Regions from separate parts of the Exiguobacterium sp. s166 genome, predicted to be linked through region 1. Evidence: predicted binding sites of a transcription regulator. Region 1 holds the regulator's gene; each other region holds the start of a gene.
What was found. Region 1 encodes LexA, which represses DNA repair genes until DNA is damaged. Its sites were predicted from a motif close to CGAACATATGTTCG; they were not measured.
Positions count from the first base shown of each region.

Region 2: a site for LexA is predicted at 3,908-3,921, ahead of KNP93_RS12385 (NUMOD4 domain-containing protein). Genes of this name have one in related genera too.
Region 3: a site for LexA is predicted at 4,464-4,477, ahead of addB (helicase-exonuclease AddAB subunit AddB). Genes of this name have one in related genera too.
Region 4: a site for LexA is predicted at 1,252-1,265, ahead of uvrB (excinuclease ABC subunit UvrB). Genes of this name have one in related genera too.

Region 1 covers NZ_JACSMU010000002.1:218,514-224,810, reverse strand. The annotation lists gene dhaL (dihydroxyacetone kinase subunit DhaL) at 1-223, shown strand, start outside; gene dhaM (dihydroxyacetone kinase phosphoryl donor subunit DhaM) at 220-585, shown strand; gene glpK (glycerol kinase GlpK) at 692-2,209, opposite strand; gene KNP93_RS05575 (MIP/aquaporin family protein) at 2,247-2,951, opposite strand; gene KNP93_RS05570 (metal-binding protein) at 3,139-3,609, opposite strand; gene lexA (transcriptional repressor LexA) at 3,640-4,254, opposite strand; gene yneA (cell division suppressor protein YneA) at 4,465-4,752, shown strand; gene KNP93_RS05555 (YneB family resolvase-like protein) at 4,798-5,451, shown strand; gene KNP93_RS05550 (DUF896 domain-containing protein) at 5,565-5,801, shown strand; gene tkt (transketolase) at 5,997-6,297, shown strand, end outside.
Region 2 covers NZ_JACSMU010000006.1:8,499-14,795, reverse strand. The annotation lists gene KNP93_RS12405 (DNA/RNA non-specific endonuclease) at 1-19, shown strand, start outside; gene KNP93_RS12400 (GGDEF domain-containing protein) at 69-1,157, opposite strand; gene KNP93_RS12395 (hypothetical protein) at 1,315-1,500, shown strand; gene KNP93_RS12390 (methyl-accepting chemotaxis protein) at 1,618-3,273, shown strand; gene KNP93_RS12385 (NUMOD4 domain-containing protein) at 3,318-3,842, opposite strand; gene KNP93_RS12380 (DEAD/DEAH box helicase family protein) at 3,981-4,565, shown strand; gene KNP93_RS12375 (hypothetical protein) at 4,523-4,858, shown strand; gene KNP93_RS12370 (hypothetical protein) at 4,923-5,249, opposite strand; gene KNP93_RS12365 (DNA alkylation repair protein) at 5,246-6,297, opposite strand, start outside.
Region 3 covers NZ_JACSMU010000002.1:589,327-595,623, reverse strand. The annotation lists gene KNP93_RS07395 (hypothetical protein) at 1-150, shown strand, start outside; gene KNP93_RS07390 (response regulator transcription factor) at 279-941, shown strand; gene KNP93_RS07385 (sensor histidine kinase) at 938-2,311, shown strand; gene KNP93_RS07380 (competence protein ComK) at 2,431-2,916, shown strand; gene KNP93_RS07375 (hypothetical protein) at 2,993-3,430, shown strand; gene KNP93_RS07370 (hypothetical protein) at 3,532-3,873, opposite strand; gene KNP93_RS07365 (truncated hemoglobin) at 3,933-4,313, opposite strand; gene addB (helicase-exonuclease AddAB subunit AddB) at 4,654-6,297, shown strand, end outside.
Region 4 covers NZ_JACSMU010000001.1:658,637-664,933, reverse strand. The annotation lists gene KNP93_RS03335 (PDZ domain-containing protein) at 1-1,152, shown strand, start outside; gene uvrB (excinuclease ABC subunit UvrB) at 1,320-3,287, shown strand; gene uvrA (excinuclease ABC subunit UvrA) at 3,289-6,144, shown strand; gene KNP93_RS03320 (DUF4097 family beta strand repeat-containing protein) at 6,253-6,297, shown strand, end outside.

The DNA.
Region 1 (6,297 bases):
TGGACAAAAAACGATGGTCGATATTTGGACACCGTTTTACGAAGCACTGGAACAAGAGAGTGATTTGAACGCAGCACTCGATCAAGCATTGGCAGATACAAAAGAGCGTGTGGCGACAAAAGGACGGGCTTCTTATTTTGGGGATGCAACGGTCGGTGTCCAGGATCCCGGTGCGTTATCAAGTTCGCTGTTATTACGTTCGATTGTGGAGGTCTTGTCATGATTAATTTGATTTTAGTCTCCCATAGTGAAAAGCTTGCGACCGGACTAAAGGAACTATTGGCTGAAATGGCTCCGGATACACCCGTGTTACTCGCAGCTGGGCTTGCGGACGGCAGTATCGGGACCGATGCGTCCCGAATTGAAGAGACGATGAATGAGTTGAACGATGACGGCTTAATTTTGACCGACATCGGATCGGCGACGATGAACGCGGAACTGGCCTTAGAATTATACAGTGGGGACCGGAACGTTCAGTTCGTCGAAGCACCGCTGGTAGAGGGCGCTTTTTTGGCAGCGGTCTTAAGTGGTCAATCAAAAACGCTGGATGATATCGTAACAGGCGTCAAAGCAGAATTTTCGTAAAACAGGTAATCCGAATAACAGGTTCGTTTCCGAAGAGGAAGCGAACCTGTTTTTTTTAGGGAAAACAAAAAAACTGGTATTCCGCGAGGGAATACCAGTAAAGAAATCAGGCGTTGACTTCTTTTTTGTTCGGTTTAAACGCCATTGTCGCTTCGACCGCTTTTTGCCATCCGGCATAACGCTGTTCGCGATCGTCTTCTTTCATTTCTGGTTTGAACTGACGGTTGAGTTTCCATTGTTTTTTGATTTCAGCTTTGTCTTTCCAGTAACCGACTGCGAGACCAGCAAGATATGCAGCACCGAGAGCTGTTGTCTCATTGATTTCCGGACGGTCAACCGGTACACCTAAGATATCCGACTGGAACTGCATCAAGAAGTCATTCGAAACCGCACCACCATCAACACGCAACGTTTTGAGTTCGATGCCTGAATCTTTTTCCATTGCCGTCAAGACATCACGTGTCTGATAAGCAAGGGATTCGAGAGTCGCGCGGACGAAATGTTCTTTCTCCGTTCCGCGTGTTAAGCCGAAGATCGCGCCACGAACGTCACTATCCCAGTACGGGGCACCGAGTCCGACGAAGGCAGGAACGACGTAAACGCCTTCTGTCGAATCGACTTTTAACGCATAACCTTCTGAATCCTTCGCGTTTTTCAACATCCGTAAGCCGTCACGCAACCACTGAATCGCGGATCCGGCAACGAAGATTGATCCTTCGAGTGCATATTCGACTTTTCCGTCGACACCCCAGGCGATTGTCGTCAGTAGACCGTGGTCAGACGAAACGGCTTTTTCACCAGTGTTCATGAGCATGAAGCAACCTGTACCATACGTGTTCTTTCCTTCACCCGGTTCGAAACATGTTTGACCGAAGAGAGCAGCTTGCTGGTCACCGGCAATTCCGGCAATCGGAATTTCGAAGCCGAAGAAGTGATACGGAACGGTATTGTCATACACTTCACTTGATTGACGGACTTCCGGTAACATTGATTTTGGAACTGTCAGGATTTCAAGCAACTCATCATCCCATTTTTGTTCGTAAATGTTGTACATCAATGTCCGGGAAGCGTTTGTATAGTCTGTGATATGCGTTTTTCCACCAGACAGCTTCCAAACGAGCCATGTGTCGATTGTTCCGAATAGAAGTTCTCCGTTTTCTGCCTGTTCCCGTGCGCCTTCGACGTTATCCAAAATCCACTTCACTTTTGTCCCTGAGAAGTAGGCGTCAATCAGAAGACCTGTTTTATCACGGAATGTTTGGTTCAGACCCTGTGCATTCAGCTCATCACAGATACCGGATGTTTGACGGGATTGCCAAACAAGCGCGTGATAGACAGGTTTACCTGTTTCTTTGTTCCAGACGACCGTCGTCTCACGTTGGTTCGTAATTCCGATACTTGCGATTTGGCTCGGTTTGATATCAGCCGTTCCGAGAGCATCCGCCATGACAGCGAGGATTGATCCCCAAATTTCATTGGCATCATGCTCGACCCAGCCCGGTTGCGGGAAGTATTGTTTGAATTCACGTTGCGCAGAGTTCACGATTTGACCATCGTGGTCAAAAATAATGGCGCGTGAGCTTGTTGTTCCTTGGTCGAGTGCTAAGATGTACTTGTTTTCCATGCTGAAATCCCCCTTGAGATGTAGGTGTCAAACAAAATCAGTTTTGCAGCAGTTGATACAGCAAGACGGCTACTCCACCACCGATGATCGGACCAACGATTGGAATCCACGAGTAACCCCAGTCAGATGAACCTTTTCCTTTAATCGGTAAGATAGCGTGTGCAATCCGCGGACCAAGGTCACGGGCCGGGTTGATGGCATATCCTGTTGTACCACCGAGCGAGAGACCGATGACGACGACAAGAAGACCGACGATGAATGGTTTCAGTCCGTCACCAAATGTTGTCAGACCAAATGACAGGATTCCGAATACCAAGACAAACGTCCCGATGATTTCTGAAATCAGGTTTGACGGTGTATGGCGAATCGCCGGACCTGTTGCGAACACACCCAGTTTTGCTGCTTGATCATCAGTCGCTTCAAAGTGTTTCATATAATGAAGCCAAACGAGTACTGCACCGATGAATGCTCCGATTAATTGACCGGCGATATAGACAGGTACGTCTGCCCACGGTAAATCGGAATTCATGGCAAGCGCCAATGTCAATGCAGGATTGAGATGTGCACCACTCGAGGCAGCAATGTATGCTCCCGTCATGACGGCGAGACCCCAAGCGAATGTAATGACAATCCAGCCGCCGTTCTCAGATTTCGTCTTTCTCAAGACAACCCCTGCAACGACTCCGTCGCCGAGCAAAATCAGAATCATTGTTCCAATCAGCTCACTTGTAAAGTTACTCATGCAAAAACCCTCCCTTTGGATTAAAGCAAATAATGGCCTTTCCATTTAAACCTACATCTAATTGAGAACGTTTTCAATACAATTAATTCAAATCTTTGAATTAAAATTTCCTTAATTTATGTTTAAAAAAATGAATAATGGATACTAAAAAAATCCTTCGTTCATTTTTACAATGAACGAAGGATTTTCAACGACGCTTTTTCCGCTTCTTTTTTGTTCGAAAGAAGCTGCTGGAGTGATCAAGGACAATATGTATCGTACTGGCAACCATGACGCCGATGATGAAAGCAGGCATGGACGCGAACCAGGAATCGACCGTACTCGATTCAATGATTTTCAGGTACAGCGCCAAAAATAAAAGCGGAATCAGAAAAGCGGCGCTGTACATCAGGCGAATGAGATCGCCGATGATCAAACCGTGCGACCAGATGGAGCGGTGGGGCATGATTTTGACATAAGGCATCCAAAGGACCCGTAAAGGACCGTGCCGGTAGTAAGGTTCGGACTTCAAGTCGAGGTCTGGTGAAAGCCAAAGGGTGCCGACGGCGATGCCGACAGCGGTTGGAAGCCAATCCGTCTGCTGGGTTGCGACCGAATACGCAACATAGCCGGTTAAAGCAACGGTATTGACTGTATCGTGTACATTTCCAGAAGGCATAAAAAAAGACCAGCTGTGCTGGTCCCTCGCTTAGTGGATCGTCCGATATACGCCGATGACCTTGCCAAGAATCGAGACGTTATCGAAATACATCGGGTCCATCGAATCATTTTCTGGTTGGAGACGTACTTGTTGATCTTCTAAGAAGAACCGTTTGACGGTCGCTTCGCTATCTTCGGTCATAGCAACGACGATTTCACCATTCTCTGCTGTGTTTTGCTGACGAACGATGACCCGGTCACCGTCTAGAATACCTGCGTTGATCATCGACTCACCATCAATCGTCAACATAAAGACATTTTCGTTCCCGACGTAATGGGCAGGAAGCGGGAAATGTTCTTCAATGTTTTCGATGGCCGTGATTGGAAAACCAGCCGTTACTTTCCCGATGACGGGAATATGAACGATGGCTTCGTGATCTTCATCAGTTTTATCAAGCAATATCTCAATCGCACGTGGCTTAGTTGGGTCACGGCGAATCAGTCCGCGTTTTTCTAGACGATCCAAATGACCGTGTACCGTTGAGCTTGAAGCAAGACCAACAGCCTCACCGATTTCACGAACTGAAGGGGGATACCCTTTCAGTTTCACTTGAGCAACGATGTAGTCAAGGATTTCTTGTTGTCGTTTCGACATTTTCCGCATATGAATTGCCACCTCTTTCCGGATTGGTTTTTTGAAGGTTATAGGAATACATGTTTCTAAAATCACTATAACATAGAACAAATGAGCGTACAAACAATTGTTCGACATTTTGTGTTGACCGAACACCGGTTCTTGGTTTAAGATGAGTTATGCGAACAATTGTTCCGAGAACATCTATTCTAAAAACATTTTTAACTGGAGGGATTTATCATGATGCATACGATTCGTACCCATGCCTTTTCCATTGTTTTTTATACGCTCAGCCTGGCTTTCATTCTTTTCCTTTTAACACCTCGACCGGACGAGAAGGTCGAGCAACTCTTGACGGCTTCTATCACAGTCGAGCAAAACGCGACCGTCGAACAGGTCGCCGAAGTCTATAATGACGGATCGATGACAGATCAGGAATATGTCGAGTGGTTGATCGAGAATAATGAACTGAAGACGACTCATGTCATTTCGAAAAACAAAATCGTTGTACCAATCGCGCAACAATGACAAACTGTAAAGGTTGTCAAAGAACGAACAGGGGTGTGAAGTACAGTGAAAGTAGTAATCTACTGTCGCGTCTCGACGGAAAAAGAAGCACAGGACAGCTCGCTTGAGCGGCAAAGATCGGAACTGTCGGGACTCGCTGCAACAAAAGGATTTGAAGTCGTGGAGATCATCACGGAAAAGGAAAGTGGTTATGACGTTGATCGGGAAGGGATGTTATCCGTTCTCGATTACGTCACACGTCAAGCCGTGGATGCCGTTCTCGTGACGGATGATACGCGGATCGGACGCGGAAATGCCAAAATCGCCATTTTACATACGTTCCAAAAACATCAGGTTCAACTGATGACGATGGAATCGGATGGCGAGTATAAACTGGCAGACGCCGAAGCGATGGTTCTTGAAATTGTATCGCTCGTCGAAGAGTATCAACGGAAACTGCATAATGCGAAAATTGCCCGCGGGATGCGACGGGCTGTCGAAAATGGATTTCGTCCCGAGCAGAACCTCAACCGTCAAGGTGAAAATGCCGGTCGGAGCCGAAAGGAAGTCCCGATTGAAGAAATCGTCCGGTTACGTGAGTTAGGACTGACATTCGCCGACATCGCGGTGACATTAAGAGGGATGGGACACGACATTTCGAAAGCGACCGTCAACCGGCGTTATCTGGAATATAAAGAAGTAGTCAGTACGTACGAATAAGGAAGTAAGTTTGATGCCTCAGCGGCGCATCAAACTTGCTTTTTTTTTTCGTGTCTTTTACAGTAAGGTTACTATTGAAAGCTCAACTTTGAGTCAACAGAAAGAGGGATATCATGTTATCACAAGAACAACTGGACCGGATTAACGAATTAGCCAATAAATCAAAAGTCGAACCGCTGACTGATGCAGAAACAGCGGAACAAAAAGAATTACGGACTGCCTATCTGGAAGCATTCCGTGGTTCGTTCAAAAATCAGATGATGGGCATCAAAATCGTCGATGAAGAAGGAACCGACGTAACACCTGAAAAACTGAAGCAAGCACAGGAAGAAGAACGGAACAAACAATAATGACAAAAGCTATGTCACTCATTGGGATGAGTGGCGTAGCTTTTTTTGGTGAAACGTTCGTAATATGTATCACGAAAGTGCCAAGAAAACGGCAATAGAGAGCGCATTCATTTCAATGTGACATACTATTTAGAAAAGTTGTATCACATTTGTGGGTATGCTAAAATGAGGAGGAATTTGTGAAAAAGAGAGAGGATGATTGTTTTGACGAACATGACAACAGTAGAATTATTAGCAGTAAATACGATTCGTACCTTATCAATTGATGCAGTACAAAAAGCGAACTCGGGTCACCCGGGAATGCCGATGGGTGCAGCACCGATGGCATTTACATTATGGGCGGATCATATGAACCATAACCCTAAAAATCCAGAATGGTTCAACCGTGACCGTTTTGTACTTTCAGCAGGACACGGTTCAATGCTTCTCTACTCACTCCTCCATTTATCAGGTTATGATCTCGCGATGGATGACTTGAAGTCATTCCGTCAATGGA
Region 2 (6,297 bases), on a different contig from region 1:
CGGCATGGTCGGTGAATAATTCTTAGCTCAGCACAAACAGGCGGACTCCGAGGAGCCCGCCTGTTTGTTTAGTTTTCTTCGCTATGCGCGACGACCTTATTCCGTCCCGTCTGTTTCGCTTGATACAATGCCTGATCGGCTTTTTGAACGACTTCAAACGATGTGTCCGCCTGATCCGACGATGCTGCACCAATCGATAACGTGACATGAAACGCCGGATACGTACTGAAGACAAAATGCTGATCGGCACAGGCCAAACGGATTGTTTCGCCAAGCCGAACGGCTTCTTTAAGCGGTGTGTCCGGTAACAGGACAACAAACTCTTCGCCGCCGTAACGTCCCACAACGGCTTCGTCGGGACTACAGTGTTGCAACAGATGACTCAGTTGACGCAAGACGACGTCACCCCCGTCATGTCCGTACGTATCGTTCACCGATTTAAAAAAGTCGATGTCGACAATCAGAACGGAAAACGCAAATCCATGTTTGTCATAGTGAGACAGTGTCTCATCCAGTTTCCGCCGGTTGGAAAGATTTGTCAGGCCATCCGTCAAAGCAAGTTCCTGTTGCATCTGAACGAACTGGAAATGTTTCCGTAGTTCCTGCAGGAAACGATACGTCACGTAGCCGCCCAATAACATGAAAATGATGTAGACCAAGGCGATTTCAAGAAACCGGTTAAACGTCTCCGTTAATAGATAAAGAGCAGGTAAACTGTAGCCAATCCCAATACCGATCAAGACTAAATAATCTTTGAGTGTATGCGACGCAAATCGACGGTAAATGCTTGCCGTGATAAGTAAAGCGATACAAATTAAACCGGTCAGGAGCAACCCTTCGTAAGCCCCCGGCGGCGTAACGGCAAACCGGGCGCCAATAATCGCGAGCGTCGTAATGCCGCCACTGACCCACCCCCCGTAATAAAACGCCGTGACAAGCGCGACAAGCCGTAAATCAATTTTGGCGCCATCATACGTAATGCTGTTGAGGACAAGCAATACACTGATAAATCCGGCAATGAATCCGACCAAAATACGAAGCTTGACCGGTGAAGCCGGTGAAATTCGTTTGACATGGCGTAATGGTAAAAAGGCAAATAACAGTGAGGTGATCAATAACGAAAAATTTAACAGAAACTGATTAAACTGACTCAACATGCTGTACGCTCCTTACGTAAAACAAATTCCTTATACGTTATAGTTCTTTATCGGACTGTTTCTTACCTGTTTCAAGTAGCTTAACAGGTTTCCATTTTTTTCATCAGGGAATCACTTCAAAGAGACCGTTTCTACTTCATAAGGGGGTAATCGCATCATGGATATGAAAGAGGAAAAAAAGAAAAGCAAGATGCCGTTCTTCGTCATTCTTGTCATTATCATTTTTGTCGCCGTCGCCGCTGCCCTGATTATTTATGTCACGTCAGAACCAAAAGAAGAAACACAACAGCTCCTGCAGATGACGACCAGTTTCGTCTCGACTTACCTGCCGCATGCCAGCTGACAGTGGACATCCTCGGATGTCCTTTTTTGTGCGCTGAACCTTTACAAGAATGCTACGTTGCCTTCATAAATTATGCCTCATTCCTTTCCGATAGGAAGCATGGAGGCGATAAAACAAATGAAGCAACCTACACAGAAAAAAAGACTCTTGGCCCAACAATTAAACAACTGGCTGATCCCGATCGTCGCGGCGGGACTGTTACTGATCAGTGCTTTAAGCGTTGAAGAACTCTACCGCGCATCGACGAAGTCCGTCAGCGAACGGCTTGAACGCGAAATGACAATGCTTGATGCCAATATCCGCTCCATCTACTTGGCGTATCCGGAAGATGAACAGGAACGGACACGCGCCATCAAACGATTAAAAAATCAACAGCTCGCCGATATGGCACGGGACGAGTACGATGCGGCCATTCAGTCGCTCGCAACTAAAAACGTAGCTATCCAACCGTTGGCGTTGACGGCACAACAAAAAAAAGACGTGACGCAACAATTGAAGCAAACACGGGTGACGACGTTTACGAGCAACGACCGGTTCGTTCTCGCCATGTCGATTCCGGAAGTAAATGATGTCCTATTCTTATCGGTCGATCAGGAACGGTTGGTCGCACCTGCCAAGGCACTGGCCTTGAAGCTCGGACTTCTCGGAATTGTCGTCCTCTCTTTTGTCAGTCTGTTGATTCGTGCCCGAATCAAAAAACAACTGGCTCCGCTGTCGGTCTTGTCCTTAAAGATTGAAGAGGCATATGCACGGCGGACCTATCAGCCGATCAGCATCAAAACGACGACGTTTGAATTACAGCAATTGACGTTTCAATACAACCAACTGATGCAGCAAGTCGGGAACTTGACGCAAGAAATCGCAATTGCGAGCGAACGACTGGAGGCAACTCAACCCGGTTTTTCGTCCCAACTCGCATCGATTGATGAATCTATCGTTGACGTCCATCAAGTGGCGACGTCGTTGACGGACCAGTCGACGCAGATGGAACAAATCATCACGGAATCCGGGCAACTGTTGACGACCTCGATTGAAGCACTCGCGACGATGGACGAGTCGATCCAAACGAGCCATCAACGGGTCAGCTCCTTTAATGACGAAGCGACGACGAGTCATCGAATCCTCGACTCATTGCAACAGGATACAACGTTATTACGGACCCTGTCTGTCAACACGTCACAGTCACTGGAAGAAGCGACCGAACGCAATCAACAAATGCATGCCTCGATCCGCTACATCCAACAGGTGGCGGAAGCGACACGCCGCTTATCGCTGAATGCCTTGATTGAAGCAACACGAGCAGGCGAAGAAGGGCGCGGTTTCGTCATCGTCGCCAAGGAAGTCGAGTCACTTGCGCTCGACATCAAACGAAGTATCGATCACATCAACCAGGCGAACCGGGATTTGACGGCCAGCATCGGGCAGATCGAACAAGATGTTGTCCAGATGACGACCCAAATCGAGACGACACACGAACAGCTTGAACAGAGCACCCGACGGATTGCTTCCGTCCTTGATCATGCCCAACAGATTGAAGCCGCGCTCGTCCAGGTCGAGACGGACCGTACGCTCGTCTATTCGGTACAGCCGCAGATTCGGCAACACTTCCAACTGATTGAAACGATTCTGCTTGAGCTGACCCACTACAGCCAATCACTCGAAGCAAATATTCAGGCCAACATTACCCGGCAACAGGAACTGAAACAGCACGGTCACATCATCGGTGAACAAATTGAGTCTCTTAACAGGACGATTGTCGGTCCGTCCCAGTAAAGACGAACAGACCCCGTGCCAAAAGCACAGGGTCTGTTTTTTGTTTAACTAATATACTGGGCTTCCTTCTTATCGATGATGTTACGGATCCGGTTTTCCGTCATCTGATACGCCATCGCTAACCGGCGAATCGACTGTCCTGCTTGATAGCGGTAGCGAATGTCCCGAATCTGCCGCGGCGACAATTCGATATGTTGCGTCAATAACAAGTCGAACTCGTCGAGGAGCGACGCATACGCTTGACTCACAGACGGTTTGACGGTCAGATTATCGATCTGATCGTTTAGACGATCACCGTCCGCCCGGATAATCCGGTCGTGCACGGCCTCGGAATCGAGAAACGCCTTGGCGACAAGCTCGGCAACATAAAACCGTTCTCCCCGTCCTTGTTTGTACAACGTCACTTTCCGGTAGCCTTCCTGATTGATCCGCGGTCGCAAGACAACGCCATGTCGCCGTTGTTTAACACCACGACTCGTCTCGATGATCCGGTCGAGCGAGCGGACATTCCCCGCTGTTGAAACTTGATACATCCCTTCATAACCGTCTACCATCTTCCAGTGTTCCATATAATCAATGACCTCCATTCGGTCGAAAAAACAGCAACATTTCCTATTGCCATTATATCATTTTACGAACAAACGTTCTAATAGGAACACTCCGGATTTCTGTGCTAGTATTAACAAAAAAAGGAAGAGGTGTCAGGGATGAAGTTTGTGATGTTACTTGGTCCGCAAGCCGTCGGCAAGATGACGATTGGTCAGGAACTCGAACAAAAAACGAGCATGAAATTATTCCATAACCATCAGACGATTGACCTGTTGCATCCGTACTTTGACTTTACGAAGCCGGCGCACCATAAGCTGAAGGACTTGATCCGGCGGGAGATGTTTAAAGAGATGGCCGTCAGTGATCTCGAAGGGGTGATCTTTACATTTTTGTGCCTGTTCGGCGTCGAAGGCGGAGGTATCGAATTCATCGAAAAGACCGTTCAACTGTTTGAAGAAGCCGGTGCCGAGGTCTTCATCATTGAACTTGAAGCTGCCCTGTCGACCCGTCTTGCCCGGAATCAGACGGAAAACCGCTTACTACATAAGTTTACGAAACGGGATATTGCCGCGTCGGAAGCGAACTTGCTCGAAACAGCTGAACAATACCGGACGCACTCACTCCCGGGAGAGTTGCCGTATCCGAATTACTTAAGGCTCGATACCGAGGGACGATCAGCCGCCGATAGTGCCGACGCCATTTGCCGACACTTCAACTGGTCGACACGTTTGGTCGAACAATGACCCAGTCCAAGCAGACGTATTTGCCGGTTTTCTTGACGCTTGGTTTGCTTCTGTTCAATATTCTGACTTCCTACCTGCTGAGTGGACGGTTTTTCCCGAATCTCAGCCTGTGGGTACCGATCGGACTCAACCTCCTGGTCGGAATCGGATACATCGTTTCACTGGTGCTTGGGCTTCGATCGGAGAACAGCTACGTCAAATGGTTTAGCATCTTAGCGAACATTGCCTTTTTACTGTCGTTATCCGTCATCACCTTTTTGCTGTTACTCGCAAACGGGATTTCAGAACCTTAATCTGAATACAAAAAATCGTCTCATCAGAAGCGCGTTTTTTGATGAGACGATTCTTTTTTATCGTTTAATGCGTCAAGTCACGCCGAAAAACCGGTCCGTCCGCATAAAATTCATTTTGGAGCCATACCTCCGCTTCTCCATCCCGTCCGGTCACGAACGGCAACAACAGCGTCCGCGCCAGATACGAAAGGATGACCGTCAATGCTTCTTCGATGTATCCGGCTCGATCGGTCGGATCAATTGCGTCGTAACTGAGTTGCTGACCGGTTAATTGAATCAGAGCAACCTGTTCGTTCTCTCTTTTCTTCAGTACCCAGATACATCCGTCGGCAGTATCCGTAGCTGTAATCGATAACCGGGATGTCGTAAAGTCCGGATGGCGACCGTTCATGTTGTTTCCTCCTTCGTGACATCAAACTCCGTCGTCGCATAGGCTTCTCCGTTAATTAAAATCGTTAATTGATGTGTTCCCGGATAATGAACGCGCGTCGTCAAGTTCCGGAACGACTGCCGTTTCGCAAACGTCTCCCGTCCCGTCACCTGCCGTTCGCTGATCCGGAAGACTTTTTGACTCGTCCCCCGTTTTTTGACGTAGTCGATCACATATTCAATCCGCAGCACTTGCGGTTCGGTCGTCGTCACGTGAAAGGAAAAAGCCAGTTCTCCGCCAATTGCCAGTGTCGGTGTGACCGTCAGTTCGTCGACCGTCACAGTTCCCCGCGTAACGAGTCCAAAGGCTTTTAAGACATCCCGGTGGCCTTGTTTCAACAGAGTTCGTGACGCGTGGCGTAAAATCCAGTCCGTATGCGGATGCGTTCCAAGCCGCTCCAATCGTTCAATGACGAGTTCCGGATGAGTCTTCGCGATATCATTCAAGTGATTGGCAACACTTTTCCGGACATATAACGCATCGTCTTCGAGCAGTGCATCGAGAATCGGCAAGACCGGTCGAGGATCCGCAATCAGCGATGGAATCATCTGCCCCCACGGTAAACGCGGACGGGTTCCTTCTGACGCCAAGCGCCGGATGTGCTCGTCATTCGATTGACTCCATTGCGTCGCGACCTCTAAAAATCGTTTTTGATCCGCCAGCAGAAAACGGCGGACAGCGAATTCCGATGTCGAGTGCCGGGTCAACCGTTCCAGTGCTAACATTGCCCGGTCCCAGGCGTCACCCGGCGCATAGACTTCGATATAGTCCGGAAAAACGATGCCCGGCAACCCCGGAAACTCCAGGGCAATCGTTTCGAGGTGCGTCGCCGCCTGCTCAAAGTCAGCCGGTAAATAACGGTTAAGCTCAGTCGCAATCCGGCGGACCCGTTGTTTAAACGCCAGCTCCTCCCAGTCCCCTTGTTGAACGACGTCTTTAAAGTCCGGTGCCTGCACCGCTTTCCCCAATCGATTCAGCCAGTCATCCGTAAACACATCTTTAATCAAAC
Region 3 (6,297 bases), 370 kb from region 1:
ATTATTTTAATGGCTGGTGTAACCGTCTTACTTGGTGGCGGCGCCACGTTCCTGACACACGTAGTGAAAACGGAACGTCGTCATGTATCGGCAAACACAAAAACACATGTAGAACGTGCGACATATCCGTCGTTGCGCCTTGTAAAATAATTAGTTGGACTGAACGCCGCTCTTTTCTTCAGAAAAGAGCGTTTTTTTGTATAATTTTAGATTCTCCCATAATTCTGCGGAAATCCTTTGTTACACTGAAAAAAAGAACTTAAGCAGGAGTGATGAAGATGCATACGATTTATTTAGTTGACGATGAGGTGAACTTGAACCGCGTTTTGGTCAAGTATTTGGAACAGGAAGGTTGGCAAGTAAAATCGTTTACATCCGGGGAAGCGGCGGCATCTGCCATCATTGAAAAACCTGATTTGTGGATACTTGATATCATGTTGCCGGACTTGGACGGCTTTCAGTTGATCAAACGGATTAAAGCGCACGACGAAACGACGCCGGTCATCTTCATTTCGGCCCGGGATGAAGACATTGATAAAATCATTGGACTGGAGATGGGATCGGACGATTACATCGCTAAACCGTTTTTACCGCGCGAACTGGTTATTCGTGTAAAGAAAATTTTAGCACGTGCGTATGCGACACCGAAAACCGGTCTCATCCGGTACGGGGATTATACGATTTATCCGGAAAAGCGAGTTATCGAAGAGAATGGTCAAGAGATTGATTTGACCTCGAAAGAATATGATTTACTGATTCTGTTTGCTACGCAAATCGGAACACCGATGTCCCGGGAACAAATCTTAGTGAGCGTATGGGGCGACGATTATTTCGGATCAGACCGTGTCGTCGATGATCTCGTACGCCGTGTACGAAAAAAACTTTCCAAACTAGAACTTGAAACGATTTACGGAATCGGATACCGTTTGGTGGCTGCATGAAGAATCGGAGTCTGGGTTTTCAAATCTGGGCGATGTTCCTGTTGGTCATTGCAACACTCTCCATTGTCATATTAGTCGTCATGCGGTCGTCGATTGGTAACTTCATCGATGAGCAAGTCTATGCGACATTAGAAAACAGTGAAGTCTTTTTTTCGGAAGATGCCTCTGTCATCGAGATGTTACAAGACAATCCGATTGAATTCGATCGACGGAAACAGGAGTCACGCTCGGTCAATGTCTTATTGTTATCGAAAAATGGAAAGTTATACTATGGCGGGGCACCGCAACAGCTGGTCAATCAAATGTATCGTGATGCTATCGATCAAGAAAAAGAAATGCAAAAATACACGACCCGTCTTGATAAGGAAGATGTCTACTACAGTATCCTAAAGATGGAGATTAAAGGGGAAACCTATTACCGTGTTTCATACGTTTGGGATGCCTATCGGCAGGAACTCATCACTCAGTTATTTTCGAAAATTGGCTGGGTCGTTGCGATTGTCAGTATCTTGACCTTATTCATTGCCTTTTGGCTAGCCAGACGACTGACCCATCCTTTAATCGAGATTGAGCGGGCGGTCGGTAAGATTGCAGCTCAGAAGTGGGATACACCTCTTCCTTTGGACCGTGGCGATGAAATCGGACGATTGGCCAGGTCAGTTGATGCGATGCGAATGGACTTGGAAAAACAGGATAAAGCTCAAAAATCCTTGCTTCAAAATATCTCACATGATTTAAAAACACCGATCATGGTCATTCGCAGTTATGCCCAGTCGATTTCGGACGGAATTTATCCGGACGGTGATTTGACCGGTTCTGTTTCCGTCATCGAAGAAGAAGCGGAACGATTGGAGAAAAAAGTCGCAGCTTTGTTATATGTAACAAAACTTGATTATTTTGAACTGGATCGTTCAACATGGGATCATGTGGATTTGGACCGCATGGTTCATTTGCTTCAAAAACGGTTTGTCGGCACAAAAGTATTGACATGGAAAATTTCCGGGGAAGCGGGCATTGTGTTAGGCGAAGGGGAACAATTACGTGTGGCATTGGAAAATGTATTGGATAATGCGATTCGTTATGCCGAGTCCACGATTGAGATTCGCCTGTCCGGCACAAGGCAGTCGGCGACAGTCGAAATCCTGAATGACGGTCCGCCGTTAGAAACGTCCTCTCCGCTGTTCCATCAATTTTCTCGTGGAAAAGAAGGCAAGTTTGGTCTTGGGTTATACATCGTTAAACGGATTGTCGAACGGCACGAAGGAGAAGTGACAATTGATAATCTGATTGCGGGAAATGAAGAAAATAAAGTTTGCGTAAAATTTAATTTTCCAAGACATTTTGAGGAAGAAACAGCCGGAAAAAAATAAGATCTTAAAAAACGAGATAGCCGTATCTCGTTTTTTATTTCGGGAAATAATGAGGTCGTTCAGACAAAGTCATTTTGAATTTGATATAACCATACTAATACAAGAAAGGGGAAATCAGGATGCGACATAAAATTACGGAAGAAACATTAGCCCTTGTACCAAAGTATGGTCCATACGGTGAACCGCAAACTTTACTTATTCAAGAACAGTCAGAAGTCGTGTTAGAAGGTCATCCGATCAAGTTGATTGAAGAATCTTGTTTGTATTTTGGTTCGTCGATGCGCGGAAGAATTGAAGCGGCTCGACATATCCTGGGGCCGAATCGGAAAACACCGGTCTTAATCGATTGGAAGGCGCAAACGATTTTCTTCCCGACGACTGCGAAGGAGAAGGCGGAATGTATTTGGATTAATTTCAAGCAGATGAAAACCGTTCAAAAAAAGGGGGATACCGTTCAAGTGGAATTTCAAACAGGACAACGGATTGACACTGATGCTTCGGCTTACAGCATCGAACGGCAACGGATTAAAACACTGGAATTGGCTTACGAAATGCAACGGAGATTTCAAGAAGAACGACCGACGACGTTTAATAAAGCGCGATAAGTGGAACAATCTAACAGGAATCACTACTTAATACAGCGAATAGACAGTAAAGTGCGAGAGAGAGAATTAAAGGGAGGTGAAGCGGTCGAAAGACCGCTACACGATGAATGAATCATATGAATGGTTAAACCGTAGAAAATTACAACCTGGATTTGGTGTGAACGGTGGACGGCGTTTTATCAGTTCACGGATTGTTCGTCCTGAAAATACGCCGGGTAAAAGAGTCAAAGGTGTCAAACGCGCCCGGCAGCTTGTCGTCGACGAGTCAGGAAATCGACGGTGGGTGACGAAACGAATCGTTGTAACGGATGCTGCAAAACACATGACCATCAACCGTCGTGCATCGGTTGCTCAGAAAGAGGTCACGGAATCTCGATTGGAGCAAGTGAAACAAAAACTGACGTCGAAAAAAGTACTATTACCTGTACTGGCAGCAACAGGATTGGCAGTTGCCGGTGGAGTATTGGCGTACGTTATGCGCCGGAAAAAACGAAATACAAAAGAACAGCTATAACCTAAAACAGATGACGAATCGTCTGGATATAGTAAAAGCCGTGCTCTCCCCATGAATGAATGAGGGTAGCACGGCTTTTATGTGAGGAAGACTGCAGTTTCTTATAAAAAACGTTTACGAATCGATGTCGCAAGAGCCTTCTCAGAAATTTCTTCTAGTTCTTTTTGATTGGTTGGATCAAAACTGTCATTGTAGAATCGGCCGACGAATTCGACTCGATCGTAATCGAGTTCTTTGAAAATCAAATGTTTATGATCATCGTAGAAGACAACCCGGTAATAATCAGAGCCACGTTCAAGCGTCACAAGTGCCCGAATATGTTCTAAACGTTTTTGTTCATCTGACTTTTCTTCTTCAACAGGTTCTTCTGTCGTTTTAGCTGCTTCAGCCTGTTCGAGTGCGCTTTTTACCAATTCACTCTTTTTATCTTGTTCTTCAGTCATAGTTATCGCCTCCAGTTCTTATTTTACATTGAAACGTACCGATGAGAAAGGAAAATCCCTCATCCGTTCTGATGGGCATCACAAATGCGTAGCACATTGAAGGCACCGATTCGTAGGCGCTCAATTAAACGCGTGGCTGCCTCTGTGTCCTCGATGGTCTCTTCAATGGTCAGCATCATCAATTCAATCCATCGCACAGCGTGTACTTCTCTGATGGGCAAAAGGCGATGAATCATCGCCAGATTCATCCGTTCATCCTGTCCATCGTATTGTTTTGGACCACCTGTGAGTTGAATCAAAAATCGGATTTGTGCTTGTTCGACACGTTGGCGGTCCGGCGGGAATAACGGACGGAGAACATCATCTGTATACACACGATTATAGAATCGTGTGACAAGTTGTTCGAGTGCGTCTTTTTGACCAAGGTCTTCGTATAGCATACTTGTCCCTCTTTCTGTTCCAGCTGATGAAGACAATCATTATCTCAATCTTTACCCGCTTTTTGCAACTCCACACAAACCGATCGACAAATGATTTAAAATGGACAAGGAAGAGGACGAAAAAGAAAACAAGTTATCTGGATTGAAAAACGGACGTTTGTTCGTATTTATGAGATAATAGTACATATAATCATCCTTATAGATGAGCGCGCTTTTTGTTTTCAATACTCATCTCATATGAGCGGAAAAAAGACAGCATAAAGCTCATCGATATTAATTAAAGGAGGTGAAGATCAGCCCACCTGATGGTACGAAAACAGGTGTCAGCTGATCTGACACAATGAATTACATGCATTTAGGTCGTGCCGGTACAGGCAAGACGACAACATTAATTGAGCAGGTAATTGACCGGTTAGCTGAGCAACCGCTTGGTCCATCCATCTATTTCATCGTACCGGATCAGATGTCTTTTGAGATGGAACGTCGTATCGCGACGGATCCCCGGCTGTCGGGTCTTGTCCGGATGGAAGTCATGAGTTTACGCCGGTTTGCTTTCCATATCATCCGGGATCATGGAAACCAGGCGATTCCCTTTTTAGACGAGACCGGGACACAGTTGTTACTGCGTCAAGTTGTCGAAGAAGCGGAAGAAGAATTGAAGATTTTTAAACGGACGAAAAATATGCCCGGCTTCTACAAAGGATTGGACGAATTGATTGCCTCGTTTAAACGTTCTTTGGTAAATCCGGATATGTTGCGTCAAATCAGCAGTGCATCTCCCGAACGTTCACCGAAATTAAATGATTTAGCGCTGATTTACGAGCGCTTTACTGAACGAATCTCAAATAAGGCGCTTCATGCGGACGATTATTTCACGACATTGATTGAGCTGTTACCGAAAGCTGATTTAAGTGACGTTTCAGTCTTCGTTGATGGATTTTATGAATTTTCGTTACAGGAACAACAGGTCTTACTGCGATTGATGGAATTGACGAAAGAGATGCATCTTAGTTTTACACTGGATGTCGAAGACGTCTATGCGAAACAGTCTGAGTTTGGTGTGTCACAACGCTGCTATATGCAGTTGATCGAACAGATGAAAAAACGACAGATTGCGCATGAAGACATCTATTACACACAGACCGTTAAATTTCAGACAACAGGGTTACAGATGCTTGAACAAGCGTTACTGTCGCCCGGATACCCGGCGACGGATGACGAAGTGAACGGGTTGACGCTTTCTGCCGCAGTTAATCGTCAAGTTGAAGCAGAAGCGGCTGTCAGAAAGGTGATTCAACTGGTACGCCATGAAGGGTATCGGTTCAAGGACATCGCGTTTCTTGTCCGCCACCTTGAACCGTACGCCGATCATTTAGAACGTGCTTTTCAACTGTATGACATTCCGTACTTCCTGGATCAACGGGAATCGATGGTCCATCATCCGATTGTCGAATTAGTCCATGCCGTCCTTGAAATCGTCATGACGGGATATCGGGAAGAATCTATTTTTCGTCTGCTGAAAACAGAGCTGATTCCACTTCCGGCAGAGGATTCACGATTAGCACTTGATCGTCTGGAAACATTTGTCCTGGAGCGGGGAATCAAAGGTTCGATGTGGAAAAAACCTTGGCAATTGAAGCGACGTCTAGCTGATGAAATCAGTTTAACGGATGCTGAGTTACAAGAAGAACAGGAACTGAACGAATGGCGTCAATTCCTGGTCGAAGCCATTGAACCACTGGAGAAGCGATTCAAAGCATCTAAGACGATGAGTGAATACACACGGGCGTTATACCGTTTCTTGGAAGAACATCATTTGACGGACCGGTTAACGGTTTGGAAGCAACAAGCACTCGAAGTCAATGAACTCAGCCAAGCAAGAGAACATGATCAGGTGTACGAAGCGGTACTGCATCTCTTTGAACAGTTGGAAGCTGCGGCACCGGAAGCCACATTGACGACAGAACTATTCGTCCAGATGGTC
Region 4 (6,297 bases), on a different contig from region 1:
TTACTCGATGGATTCGGTTGGACAGTGATTAGTCTCTTCGCTAGTCCAATCTTGTGGTTAGCAATTCTAGTCAGTTTTTTACTCAGTATGCGACGTATCAAACGCGAACGGAATCTGTTCCGGTCACGCACGCGTAGCAAGCGGACCGATGTCTTCGAAACGCTTATTCCAGGCTTCGTCGTTGGTCTTGTCTTATCCGTCATCAGTGTAAGTCTGACATTGACGGTCTCGTCAGAGTTTCTGATCGCCTTCATGGTGTTGACGTTTTTGATTTTGTTGACGGGTATCATCCGATTCAATTTACCGCTCGGACCGCTTGTCATCCTGGCAGGTCTCACCTGGTTCATGGCGAGTGACCGGATTGACGGTCTCCGTGATGTCAGCGTCAGCGATTGGATGCTGCTTGCGGCCCTGTCGTTAGGCGCCGAATTGCTGTTGCTGATCTGGCGGGGGAAAAAGAATTTATCGCCTTCGCTCGTCTTATCGAAACGGGGACGTTACATCGGCGGGCTGTCGTCCAACAAACTGTGGCTGATTCCGCTCATCGTCTTCGTGCCGGGAAGCAGTTTCGAAGCATTGATCCCGCAATGGTCGTTTCCGGAGTTCGTTCCGATTGTCTTGTTCCTGCCGATCGGCTTCAGTTTCCTCTTTACCGGCCAGTTGCCGGACCAGCTGATCCGTCCCCTGATCCAAGGGCGGCTGATTACGTTCTTGTTGTCCGTCGTGCTCGCAGTAGGCGCATTCCTGACCGGACAGGACATCTGGTTGTACGGGTTGCCGGTCCTGCTCATTATTCACCTGATTCTGCATCAGCGGACGAAACGACTTAACCGGTCCCAGACCCCGTTGTTCCTGAACGGTAAACGTGGCGTCGTCATTCTCGGCACATTACCGGAGAAACCGGCTTCCGAGATGGGGCTTGTTCCGGGTGAAGCAATCTATAAAGTCAACGGGGAGTTCGTCGAGTCGGAGAAATCATTTTATGAAGCGATTCAAAAACATAAACCGTACCTGCGTCTCGAAGTCATGAACCATAACGGAGACGTCCGGTTCGCACAGCGGGCCTTTTATGAACAGGATCATCACGATCTCGGGATTTTGTTCGTCAGTGAGCCCGGTAATAAACGGACGAAAATCCGGACGCTTCAGTGATTCAAAATCAAAATCCAGCTCAAAAAACAGTTCAGCCTACGGGCTGGACTTTTTCTTTTGGCGAAAAACGGGTAACTTCTAAGAGGAGCACTTCAAAGTCGAATGTTTGTTCGTAAAGTGGTACAATAAAAATAGATTTTGTGAACTGGATGAGGGGGAAGAATACGATGGATTTTGAGTTAGTATCACCATTTGAACCGGGTGGCGATCAGCCGGAAGCGATTAAAAAATTGATTGCAGGCGTCAAGAAAGGTGAACGCCATCAGACGTTGCTCGGCGCGACAGGGACAGGGAAAACCTTTACCGTCTCGAACGTCATCAAAGAGATTAAGAAGCCGACGCTGGTCTTGGCACACAATAAGACGCTTGCCGGTCAGCTGTATTCGGAGTTCAAAGAGTTCTTCCCAAATAACGCGGTCGAATATTTCGTCAGCTTTTATGATTACTACCAACCGGAAGCCTATGTGCCGTCGACGGATACGTTCATCGAAAAAGATTCATCGATCAACGATGAGATTGACAAGCTGCGTCACTCGGCGACATCTTCCTTGTTCGAACGGGAAGACGTCCTGATTGTCGCGTCGGTGTCGTGTATCTATGGTCTCGGTAATCCGGAAGAGTACAACAACCACGTGCTGTCGTTGCGTGTCGGAAACGAGATGGGACGAAACGAGATGTTGCGTCGTCTGATCGACATTCAATATGAACGAAATGATATCGACTTCCAGCGCGGGCGGTTCCGTGTTCGGGGTGATGTTGTTGAAATCTTCCCGGCGTCCCGCGATGAACAGTGTGTCCGGATCGAATTTTTCGGAGATGAGATTGAACGGATTCGTGATATGGATCCATTGACAGGGGAAATCATTGCCGACCGGGAACACATTTCGATTTTCCCGGCATCCCACTTCGTGACGGGGGATACCCGTCTGCAAAAAGCGATTACGAACATTGAGGCTGAGCTCGAAACGCAACTCGCGAAGATGCGTGAAGACGGCATGTTGCTTGAAGCCCAGCGTCTCGAACAACGGACGAACTACGATCTCGAGATGATGCGTGAAATGGGCTACTGTTCCGGGATTGAAAACTATTCCCGTCACTTGAACTTAATGCCACCGGGCTCGACACCGTATACGCTGATCGACTATTTCCCGAAAGACTTCTTACTCGTTGCCGATGAGTCGCACGTCACATTGCCGCAAATCCGCGGTATGTATAACGGGGACCAGGCGCGGAAACAAGTCCTCGTCGATCACGGTTTCCGTCTGCCGTCGGCGAAGGATAACCGACCGCTCCGGTTCGAGGAGTTCGAAGAGAAGGTCAGCCAGGCGATCTATATCTCGGCGACACCGGGTCCTTACGAAATCGAACATACAAAAGAGATGGTCGAACAGATCATCCGGCCAACCGGACTGGTCGACCCGACGATCGAGATTCATCCGATCACGGGACAAATCGACTACTTGATGGATAACATCCGTGAGCGTGTCGCGAAAAATGAACGGGTTCTCGTGACGACGCTGACGAAAAAAATGTCGGAAGACTTGACGGACTACCTGAAAGAACATGGCGTCAAGGTCAACTATATGCACTCGGAAATCAAGACCCTCGAACGGATTGAAATCATCCGCGATCTGCGGCTCGGCAAATACGATGTCCTTGTCGGGATTAACCTGTTGCGGGAAGGACTTGATATTCCGGAAGTCTCGCTCGTAACGATTCTCGATGCCGATAAAGAAGGATTCCTGCGGTCGGAACGGTCGCTGATTCAGACGATCGGCCGGGCCGCAAGGAACTCGGAGGGACACGTCATTCTCTTTGCCGATAAGATGACCGACTCGATGCAGCGGGCCATTGATGAAACGGAACGGCGGCGCAACATTCAGCTCGCCTTTAATAAAGAACACGGTATTACGCCGAAAACGATTCAAAAAGATGTCCGGGGTGTCATCAGTACGACGATTGAGAATGATGATACCGTCGAAAAACTCGAGAAGTTCAACAAATTGAAAAAACCGGAGCGCGAAACATTGCTCGAACAACTCGATCAAGAGATGCGTCAAGCGGCGAAAGATATGCAGTTTGAACGGGCAGCAGAATTGCGTGACCTTATCTTAGAATTGAAAGCAGGTGCCTAAGTTGGCAGAAAAAAAGAACAAGATCATCATCAAGGGCGCTCGCGTCAATAACTTACAAAACATCGATGTTGAAATCCCGCGCGATCAGCTCGTCGTTCTGACGGGCTTATCAGGATCGGGGAAATCATCGCTCGCTTTCGACACGATTTATGCGGAAGGACAACGGCGTTATGTCGAAAGTCTGTCCGCTTACGCCCGTCAGTTTTTAGGTCAGATGGACAAACCGGATGTCGATGCGATTGAAGGACTTAGTCCGGCCATTTCAATCGACCAAAAGACGACGAGTAAAAACCCGCGTTCGACTGTCGGGACGGTCACGGAAATCTATGACTATCTCCGCCTGCTCTATGCACGGATCGGGAAACCAATCTGTCCGAATCACGGCATTGAAATTTCGAGCCAGACGATCAGTCAGATGGTCGACCAAGTGATGGAACTGCCGGAACGCAGCCGTCTGCAAATTCTCGCGCCGATCATTTCCGGACGAAAAGGCGCTCATGTCAAAGTCTTCGAAGATTTGAAAAAAGAAGGTTTCGTCCGCGTCCGTGTCGATGGAGAAACGATTGATTTGACGGATGACATCGAACTCGAGAAAAATAAAAAACACTCGATTGAAGTCGTCGTCGACCGGGTCGTTGTCCGTCCGGACGTCGAAGCCCGCCTCGCCGATTCTCTTGAGACGGCACTCCGTCTTGCCGACGGCCGCGTCATCGTAGATACGATGGATGGGAACGAACTGTTGTTCAGCGAACACCATGCCTGCCCGATCTGCGGCTTCTCCATCGGTGAACTTGAACCACGGATGTTCTCGTTCAACTCACCGTTTGGTGCCTGTACGTCATGCGACGGTCTCGGAACGAAACTGGAAGTTGATGTCGATCTCGTCGTGCCGCATCCGGATAAATCGCTCAACGAAGGGGCAATCATTGCCTGGGAACCGACCAGTTCACAGTATTATCCGCAGCTGTTGGCAGCGGTCTGCAGTCACTTCAACATCGATATGGATACGCCGTTCGAACAGTTGTCGGAAGAACACCGCGATATTGTATTAAATGGTAGCAGTAAGGAAGAGATTCAGTTCCGCTATGAAAATGACTTCGGGATGGTTCGGAATACATCGTTATTTTTTGAAGGCGTCTTGAATAACCTGCAACGCCGCTTCAAAGAGACGTCATCGGACTACATCCGTGAACAGATGGAAGGATATATGGCGAAAAAAGCTTGTCCGACGTGTAAAGGACACCGCTTGAAACGCGAATCACTTGCGGTCAAAGTGTCAGGGATTCACATCGGTGACGTAACGAAGATGTCCGTCAAACAAGCAGTCGTCTGGTTTGAAGAGTTACCAAGTAAATTATCAGAAAAGGATCAGACAATTTCACGGATGATCGTCCGCGAAATTCATGAACGGTCGTCGTTCCTCGAAAACGTTGGTTTGGATTATCTGACAATCTCGCGTGCTGCCGGAACATTATCCGGTGGGGAAGCGCAACGGATTCGTCTTGCGACGCAAATCGGATCGCGTTTGACAGGCGTTCTCTACGTCCTCGATGAACCGTCAATCGGACTCCACCAACGCGATAACGACCGCCTGATCAATACATTGAAGACGATGCGCGATCTCGGGAATACGTTGATTGTCGTCGAACACGATGAAGATACGATGATGGCGGCGGATTACCTGATTGATATCGGACCGGGAGCCGGCGATCACGGCGGATTCGTCACGGCAGCGGGACGTCCGGAAGAATTGATGCAGGATCCGAACTCGTTGACGGGACAATACCTCTCCGGCAAGAAGTTCATTCCGGTGCCGTCTGAACGGAAACAACCGGACGGTCGGGCCTTACGGATTCATAAAGCATCGGAAAACAATTTGAAAAACGTCGATGTCGACATTCCACTTGGTTTGTTCGTTGCCGTGACCGGAGTATCCGGTTCCGGAAAATCGACATTGATCAATGAGATTCTCTACAAGACGATTGCCCATGAGATGAACCGGGCGAAAGAAAAACCGGGCGCGCACAAAGGCATTTCCGGACTCGATCAAATCGATAAAGTCATCGATATCGACCAGTCTCCGATCGGTCGGACACCGCGTTCGAATCCGGCAACCTACACCGGTGTCTTTGACGATATCCGTGATGTCTTTGCGTCGACGAATGAAGCAAAACTCCGCGGTTACAAAAAAGGCCGTTTCAGTTTCAATATCAAAGGCGGACGTTGTGAAGCCTGCCGCGGCGACGGAATCATCAAGATCGAGATGCACTTCCTGCCGGATGTTTACGTGCCGTGTGAAATCTGTCACGGGAAACGCTACAACCGTGAAACCCTGGAAGTGAAATATAAAGGCAAGACGATTGCTGATGTCCTTGAGATGACAGTCGAAGATGCGTTGGAATTCTTTGAAAAGATTCCGAAAATCAGCCGCAAACTGCAGACGATTGCCGACGTTGGTCTGACGTACATGCGTCTCGGACAACCGGCGACGGAACTGTCCGGCGGAGAAGCACAACGGGTCAAGCTGGCATCGGAACTGCATAAACGGTCGACCGGGAAAACGATTTATATTCTCGATGAACCGACGACAGGGCTGCACGTCCACGATATCGCCCGGTTGCTGAAAGTCTTGCAACGACTCGTCGACAACGGAGACACGGTGCTCGTCATCGAACACAACCTGGATGTCATCAAAACAGCCGACTATTTGATCGATCTCGGACCAGAGGGCGGAGACGGTGGCGGGAAGATTGTCGCGACCGGAACACCGGAAGAAATCGCAGCAGTCAAGGAATCCTATACAGGTCATTACCTCGCTCCTGTTCTTGAACGAGACGCTGCCCGAATCGAATCGTGAAACTTTTTTGATTCAGGAATCGTAAAAAGGGAAGTAAGGAAAGTAGAACGAAGTAAATAAGCAAGTCACATCGATTAACGTGTACCAGATCAGAGGAGGGAAATATTGATGAAGCAAGATATGCGCCAACTGATACTTGAACAGGTGAAAGAA